2 regions of the uncultured Bradyrhizobium sp. genome follow, and region 2 is predicted to be linked to the other one. Evidence: predicted binding sites of a transcription regulator. Region 2 holds the regulator's gene; the other holds the start of a gene.

Region 1 (4,398 bases), on a different contig from region 2:
CGCCGCGGGCTCCCCCGCCTTCTTCTTCTCGATCGCCCGCTTCAAGTCCAGCGCGCGCGGCGACAATTCCGGCCCCTTGGCCTTGAGCAGAAATGCATCCAGCCCGCCGCGGTGGTCGACGCTCTTGAGCGCATGGGTGGAGACGCGCAGGCGGACATTGCGGCCAAGCGCTTCGGACATGAAGGTGACGTTGCAGAGGTTGGGCAGGAACCTGCGCTTGGTCTTGATGTTGGAATGGCTCACCTTGTGGCCGACCAGGGGACCCTTGGCCGTCAATTCGCAGCGCCGCGACATCGCGAAAATCCTCTTGTCGCCCGCATCTCGCGGCCCTTCGAAGGCGCGGCGGGGGTTGAAAATCTGATCCTTTCAGGAACCGCGGACGTATAGGCAATGCGCCTTGCTGCGTCAAGATATCGGGGCCCGCAGCAGGGCGACGCGCCGAAGCTCGGTGAGAAGCGGATTTTGCAGGCGGACCAACCATATAAACGGCGTATTCGCTGCCGACACCATGCGGTTCCAACGACTTCAGCCAGCCGCGCCCGAATTCCACCAAACCGGGCACTATCGCGTTGTTTGCCGGATGTTTTTGCTTAAATGACAGATCGCATGTCGCAACCGGCAAATTCAAACCATCAGCATCGTCATTCCGGGGCGCGACGAAGTCGCAGGCCCGGAATCCATAACCACGGGCGGGGGTTACGGATTCCGGACCCGCGCCAGGAGGCGCGTCCCGGAATGACGATTGGTGGGCACGGCGCAACGGCGCCTTTGTCCGCCCTACGGTTCGCCGCGCTTGCGGTCCTCGCGCTGCTCGCGGCTGCGCCGCCCGCCGCGGCGCAGGGAAAGCTCGACGCGCGCTATGAGGTGACGCTTGCCGGCATACCCGTCGGCAAGGGCACCTGGGTAATCGACATTTCCGACGATGCGTATTCGGCGTCGGCTTCCGGCGGCACGTCCGGATTGCTGCAGGCATTCGCTTCCGGCTCCGGCACCGGCGGCTCGCAGGGCCGCATCGTGGGCGGCGCGCTGCTGCCGCAAAACTATTCCGCCACCGTGCGTTCGTCGAAAAAATCCGAAACCATCCGGATGTCGCTTGCCGCCGGCAATATCAAGGAATTCGCCATCGAGCCGGAGCCGCCGGTCGATCCTGACCGCATCGTCGTCACCGAGGCGCATCGCCGCGGCGTGCTTGATCCGATGACCGGTTCGCTGCTGCGCGTGCCCGGCTCCGCCGATCCGCTCAGCCCCGAAGCGTGCCGGGCGGGAGGCGCGATCTTCGACGGCCGCATGCGCTATGAACTCAGGCTCGATTACAAGCGGATGGAAACGGTGCGGGCCGAACGGGGCTATTCCGGTCCGGCCGTGGTGTGCGCGGTGTATTTTACGCCGATCGCGGGCTACATCCCCGACCGCGCCGCGATCAAATGGCTCGCCGCGCAGCGCAACATCGAGGCCTGGTTCGCGCCGATCGCCGGCACCCGCATCCTGGTGCCGTTCCGGATGATGATTCCGACCCCGCTCGGCATGGGCATGCTCGAAGCCACTCAGTTCCTGACCCAGGCCTCGCCGCCCCGCGTCGCCAAAACCCAGTGAGCCCGATGATCCATCCGTTGTCGTTGCCGGGTTCGACCCGGCAATCCATCCCCTTCGAAACGGCTCTTCCGAAGATGGATGGATACGCGGGCCAAGCCCGCGTATGACCAGTCGAGGCAGGATTCCGGCTTGACTCCGGTCGGCTTCTGATTCGACTCCCAATCGCATCCAGCTTTAAGGATTTGACCGAAAAACCACCGCTTGTTCGACGCCGACAAACTTGATCTAGTGTTGCCTGTCGCGCGCCAACGCGAGATGTTGCGGCGGCCGGGCCTGCAATCTTCCGAGTCAGCGATTCGGGCGTGTTTCGTTCCTTACCCGTTCCGAAGCTTAAGCCGCGACCTGGCAGGCGTCGCATTGTGAAACATATACCAACGCCGGCGACGCAGGAATTCCCTTAAACATATGGCCTTTTCTTCTCCCACGCCGATGTCCGGAAACGGCAGGGCTCCCGGCGCCGGCGTCACCGCGGTGCTCGGTCCCACCAATACCGGCAAGACCCATCTTGCGATCGAGCGCATGCTTGCGCATTCCTCCGGCGTGATCGGGCTGCCGCTGCGGCTGCTCGCGCGCGAGGTCTACAACAAGATCGTCGATCGCGCCGGCGTCGATTCGGTCGCGCTGATCACCGGTGAAGAGAAGATCAAACCGCCGAAAGCGCGATTCTGGGTCTCCACCGTGGAAGCGATGCCGCGCGACCTGGAGGTGTCGTTCCTCGCCGTCGATGAAATACAGATCAGTGCCGATCTCGAGCGCGGCCACGTCTTCACCGATCGCATCCTGCATCGCCGCGGCCGCGACGAAACGCTGCTGCTGGGCGCGGCCACCATGCGTCCGATCATCGAGCGGCTGCTGCCGGGCGCCAGTATCGTCACCCGGCCGCGACTGTCGCAGCTCGAATTTGCCGGCGACCGCAAGATCACCCGGCAGCCGCGGCGCACCGCGATCGTCGCGTTTTCCGCCGATGAAGTTTACGCCATCGCCGAACTGATCAAGCGCCAGCATGGCGGCGCGGCGGTGGTGCTGGGATCGCTCAGCCCCCGCACCCGCAACGCGCAGGTGGCGATGTTCCAGTCCGGCGACGTCGATTACCTGGTGGCGACCGACGCCGTCGGCATGGGGCTCAACCTCGACGTCGACCACGTCGCCTTTGCCTCCGACCGCAAATATGACGGCTATCAATTCCGCCGCCTCAATCCATCGGAATTCGCGCAGATCGCCGGCCGCGCCGGCCGCGCTACCCGCGACGGCACGTTCGGGACCACCGGGCGCTGCGCGCCGTTCGAGCCGGAATTGGTCAACGCGCTGCAGAACCACACTTTCGACAGCGTCAAAGTGCTGCAATGGCGCAATTCGAAGCTGGATTTTTCCTCGCTCGGCGCCCTGCAGGTATCGCTGGCGCTTAACCCGTCGCACGAGGCGCTGACCCGTGCGCCGGTCGCGGAGGACCTGCGCGTGCTCGATCACGCCGCCCGCGATGGCGACGTTCGCGACATGGCGCAGGGCGCCGCCGCCGTCGAGCGGCTGTGGGATGCCTGCCAGATCCCGGATTATCGCAAGCTGTCGCCGGCCGCGCACGCCGAACTGGTGACCACGCTGTTCGGCTTTCTGATGCGCAAGGGCAGGATCCCGGATGCCTGGTTTGCGGCGCAGATCGACCAGGCCGACCGCACCGACGGCGACATCGACACCCTGTCGCACCGGATCGCGCAGATCCGCACCTGGACCTTCGTGGCGAACCGGCCGGACTGGCTGGCCGATCCCGAACATTGGCAGGGCATTTCGCGCGACGTCGAAAATAAATTGTCCGATGCACTGCACGAACGGCTCACGGAGCGTTTCGTTGATCGCCGGACCAGTGTATTGATGCGCCGCCTGCGGGAAAACACGATGTTGAATACGGAAATCGGCAAGACCGGCGAAGTGATCGTAGAGGGCCATGTGATCGGCCGCCTCGACGGATTCACCTTTGCGCCTGATGCGGCCGAGGCCGGTTCCGACGCCAAGGCCTTGCAGGCGACGGCGCAGAAAGCGCTGGCCGGCGAGATCGACGCCCGCGCCGAGAAGCTGTCGGCGGCGAAAGACGATGCGTTCGTGCTGGCATCGGACGGCACCATCCGCTGGACCGGCGACGCCGTCGCCAGGCTGGTTGCGACCGACAACGTGCTGCATCCGCGCATCCGCATCATTTCCGACGATCGGCTGACCGGCGCGCCGCGCGAAGCGGTGCAGGCGCGGCTCGACCTCTGGCTCAAGACCCACATCGAGAAACTGCTGGGCCCGCTGTTCGACCTCAACAAGGCCGAGGATATCACCGGCATCGCCCGCGGCATCGCGTTCCAGCTGATCGAAGCGCTGGGCGTGCTGGAGCGCGCCAGGATCGCGGCCGAGATGAAGGACCTCGACCAGCCGTCGCGCGCGTCTTTACGCAAATACGGCGTGCGGTTCGGCGCCTATCACATCTATGTTCCGGCGCTGCTCAAGCCTGCGGCGCGCGCGCTGGCCTCGCTGCTGTGGTCGGAGAAGCAGGACGGTGTCGACACTTCTGCGCTGTCCGGCGCGCAGCATCTGGCCGGCAGCGGCCGCACCTCGTTTCCGGTCGACAAGCAGCTCGATCGCGATGCCTATCGTATCCTGGGCTACAAGCAATGCGGCGAACGCGCGGTGCGCGTCGATATCCTGGAGCGTCTGGCCGACCTCATTCGTCCGGCGCTGTCGTGGCGGCCGGGCGCGCTCGGCGAAAAGCCCGCCGGAGCGTTCGACGGCCGCGGTTTTGTGATCACGCAGGCGATGACGTCGCTGACC
Region 2 (4,398 bases):
GCGGCGCATCACCGCGTGCTCGCACGCGACATCGCCGCACGAAGGACCCAGCCGCCGCAGGCGATGTCCGCGATGGACGGCTATGCGGTGCGTTCAGCCGACGCCTCAACGGTCGCCGCACGGCTGCGGGTGATAGGCGAGGTCGCCGCGGGCCGACCGTTCGAAGCGGCGTTGCACGCAGGAGAAGCGGTACGGATTTTCACTGGCGGGGTGATCCCGCAAGGCGCCGACGCCGTGGTGATCCAGGAAGATACGGTACGCGACGGCCCCATCATCTCCCTCACCGAACCGGCGGTCATGGGGCGGCATATCCGCCCGGCCGGCGTCGATTTCTGCGAAGGAGACGTGTTGCTGCGTGCCGGCCGCCGCCTCACCGACCGCGACCTGTCGCTGGCGGCAAGCATGAATTATCCGCAACTCGGCGTGCGACGCCGGCCCAAGGTCGCCGTGCTCGCCACCGGCGATGAATTGGTGATGCCGGGTTCGACGCCCGGCCCCGGCCAGATCGTATATTCGAACGGCTATGCGCTGCGGGCGCTGGCCCGCGCCGAGGATGCCGACACTGCCGACCTCGGCATCGCCGCCGATACGGTCGCGGCCACTACCGACGGCATCCGCCGCGCGCGAGATGGGGGCGCCGACATTCTCATCACCATCGGCGGCGCATCGGTCGGCGACCATGATCTGGTCAAGCGAGCGCTGCAGGCCGAGGGCGTTTCGATGGCGTTCTGGCGGATTGCGATGCGGCCCGGCAAGCCGATGATGCACGGCCGGCTCGGCTCCATGCGGGTGATCGGCCTGCCCGGCAATCCGGTGTCATCCTATGTCTGCGCCTTCCTGTTCATGGTGCCGTTGATTCGGGCGCTGTCGGGCCGTTCGGACGTTCATCATGCAACGGAAACGGCCGTGCTGGGACGCAATCTCGCCGCCAACGATGCCCGCGAGGACTATCTGCGCGCGCAGCTCGAAGAACGCTCCGACGGTGGTTTGGTCGCCACTCCCGTCAACCACCAGGACAGTTCATTGTTGGGAAATCTCGCTGCGGCGCGGGCGCTTGTGATCCGTTCACCGTTTGCTCCCGCGGCGTCCGCTGGATCGCCCTGCGTCATTCTCAGGCTGCCGACGTGATGCTCCACGCACCTGCCTTGCTCGAAAACTTCGTTTTGTTGACGTGAAATTAAGTGGTTGCGGAACACATATGGAACATATAGGGTCCGTTCATGATTTGTTTCGAGTAATTCGCCCGCAACGGAGTCTCCCCGACTTCTCGAAATCGAACGGCACTATCAAATTGAGGATTGGCCGAGATGCTCACGCGCAAACAATATGAACTCCTGCGATTCATCAATGAGCGGTTGAAGGAGGCCGGCGTTCCCCCGTCTTTCGATGAGATGAAGGACGCGCTGGATCTGCGTTCCAAGTCCGGCATCCACCGGCTGATCACGGCGCTCGAAGAGCGCGGCTTCATTCGCCGCCTCCCCAATCGCGCCCGCGCCATCGAAGTCATCAAGCTGCCGGAACTGTCGGGCAATGGCGGCAGCAACGGCCGGCGCGGCTTTACCCCTAGCGTGATTGAAGGCAACCTTGGCAAGGTCCGCCCCAGCACCGGCGGCAGTTCGGAGGACGATTCCAGCCGTCCGGTGTCGGTGCCCGTGATGGGCCGCATCGCGGCCGGCACTCCGATCGAGGCGCTGCAGACCCGCAGCCATACCATCAGCGTGCCGCCGGACATGCTCGGCTCCGGCGAACACTACGCGCTTGAGGTCCGCGGCGATTCCATGGTCGACGCCGGAATCCTCGATGGCGACATGGCGCTGATCCAGCGCAACGAGACCGCCGAAACCGGCGACATCGTGGTCGCGCTGATCGACGAGGAGGAAGCGACGCTAAAACGCTTTCGCCGCCGTGGCGCCTCGATCGCGCTTGAACCCGCCAACACCTCGTATGAAGTCCGCATCCTGCCGCCGAACCGGGTGCGGATTCAGGGCAAGCTGATCGGGCTCTATCGGAAGTATTGAGCGGGCTGGCGGCTAATCTTCCATCTGCAGATCGGCTTCGGCCGGGGTCGCGTCGAGGGGACGCGCCGCCGCGGGACCGGGATAGCTGTTTTCCGGTTCGGTTGGCTCGCCAGCCGCCGGCGACCAGGGGCGATCCGTCCCGTCCGGCTTGGCCGCATCGATCACAAAACCGCCCGGGGTTCGCCGCAAGCTGGTCGCAAGACGTTTTTGCAGCAATTCCCGGCCGATCACCAGCGCCTTGCATCCAAACGGAGCCTGTCGCGCTGTGATGATGACCGCGGCGCGTCCGCAATCATCCGACAGCGCCTCGGGCCGCAGCACCAGTGCTGCGAACGTCCCATCCGCCAACGGCGTCACGCAACCCGCTGCGTCGCAAGAGACGCCGCCGCTAAGCGAAACAGCCTCCGGGATCCGCGCGTCCGCGTCCGCTGCGAGCCATTCCTTGACCAGGAACGTATCCTTTGCAGTCCGCATCAGATGCAGGCGCCCGTCTTTGCCTCGCACGCCGACATTGCGCGCATCGCCCGAGATCAGAATGTCCGGCCGGGGCGCGCAGAGCGCCCATACAATCGCGATCCCAAGGGCGCCCGCGCCGCTCCAGCGCAACGGCGTCCTCAGCAGGCCGAACAGGATGATCCCCGCGGTCGCCGCAATCAGCGGCCCGGTGCCGAATGCCACCATGCGGCCGATGGCCCCGGGCAGTGCCGCGACCCATTGCGCGACCGTGATCATCCAGTCGATGCCGAATTCCATGATGCGCCAGAACACGCCGTCGAAGCCGAACGGCATCGCGACAAGGCCCATCATCCCGGCCGGCATCACCATCACCGACACCACCGGCATCGCCGCAAGATTGGCGACTACCCCGTACGGTGTCACGCGATGAAAATGAAACGCGGCGTAAGGCATGGTCGCAAGGCCCGCGACCAGCGATGCCAGCGCCAGCATCGCAATCTCGCGCCCACCCCATAAGGCAGCCCGCGCGGTGGCCGAATGGTCCGTCGCAGCGAACAGCGCTGGCATGCCCGTCTGTACCAGCGCTACCAGTCCCAGCGTCGCTGCGAACGACATCTGGAAGCTCGGATGCACCAGCGCTTCCGGCGCAATCGACAGCACGATCATCGCTGCCACCGCCAGGGTGCGGAACGTCACCGCGCGGCGGTCGACCATGACCGCAATCAGAACCACGGCGGTCATGAAGAACGATCGCTGAGTCGCAACCTCGGCGCCGGACAGCAGAAGATAAAACAGAGCCGCCGCCAGCGCCGCGGCGGCAGACCACTTCTTGATCGGGAACGTTACCGTCAAGGTCGGAACCAGAGCCAGCGCTGCACGGACCGCGAAGAACACCACGCCGGCGACCACCGCCATGTGATATCCCGAAATCGACAGCACATGACCGAGGCCGGAGATGAACATCGCGTCGTTCACCGGCGCCGAGATGGCGTCCCGCCGCCCCGTCAGCAGGGCGGTCGCGATGGCGCGGCTATCGCCGCTGAGAACCGTGCGGATCCGCGCGTCAATGGCGTCGCGCAGCCCTTGCATGAAGGCCGCATAGCGCAGCGACACGCCGCGGCTGAACGGCGGATCCAGGGTCTTGATGGCGCCCATCACGAAGCCGGACGCACCGATGCCCTGAAAATACATGTCGCGGGCGAAATCATAACCGCCGGGCCGCAGCGGCGCCAACGGCGGCAGCAGCCGCGCCTTCAGTTCGACAAAGCTGCCGACCGCGGGCGCGGTGGCCTTTTTCACGGAGAGGCGGACGCGCGCCAGTTTGGTCTGTTCGCGCGGGCTGTCCATCTGCACCACCCGCAACACGAAGCGGTCAGTACGTTCACGCTCCTCCCGCGTCTCGACAAAACCTTTCAGCGACACCGCATAGATCGGCCGCGCCAGCACGCCATGGGCGACCCGCGCCGTTTTCAGCGTTGCGGTGGCGAAGCCTGCCGCCAATGCTGCCATCATGACGATTGCAGGAAACGCCTTTTGCCGCCGCAACAGCCATGCCGCCGCGCAAAGCACCGCTGCGGTGGCGGCAACCGCCCAGGCAACCGGCTCGCGATCGGCGGCGAAGTAAAACGCAATCCCGGCCCCGAAGGCGACCGGTATCCATGGCAGCAACCGCCCGGCGCCGGCCTCGGCGCGCACCCAGTTTCGCAACTCGGTCCCGAGCGAAGACCATGCGCGATACCCCGAGGGGGCGAAGCCGCCGGCCCGCACCGCCCCGCGCGGCGGCCAAGTCCCCGCCTTGCTTCGGCTGCCTCCCCACTCCGCCACGGCGCATGATCCTCAAGACAGTGCGCCCATCAGAAATGAATTGAAGGATCGCCGCCAGCAACCGGCAGTTTAGCCTTTGCCAACTTCCTTCGCGAACGTA

What was found. Region 2 encodes LexA, which represses DNA repair genes until DNA is damaged. Its sites were predicted from a motif close to TGTTCNNNNTGTGTTCNG; they were not measured.
Region 1: a site for LexA is predicted at 1,902-1,919, ahead of ACFE72_RS11880 (helicase-related protein). Genes of this name have one in related genera too.

What each region holds. Positions count from the first base shown of each region.
Region 1 is NZ_CAXUNQ010000018.1:23,952-28,349, forward strand. It holds gene rpmB (50S ribosomal protein L28) at 1-294, opposite strand, end outside; gene ACFE72_RS11875 (DUF3108 domain-containing protein) at 736-1,593, shown strand; gene ACFE72_RS11880 (helicase-related protein) at 1,999-4,398, shown strand, end outside.
Region 2 is NZ_CAXUNQ010000035.1:14,908-19,305, reverse strand. It holds gene glp (gephyrin-like molybdotransferase Glp) at 1-1,128, shown strand, start outside; gene lexA (transcriptional repressor LexA) at 1,308-2,018, shown strand; gene ACFE72_RS16675 (ComEC/Rec2 family competence protein) at 2,031-4,298, opposite strand; gene ACFE72_RS16670 (glutamine--tRNA ligase/YqeY domain fusion protein) at 4,368-4,398, opposite strand, start outside.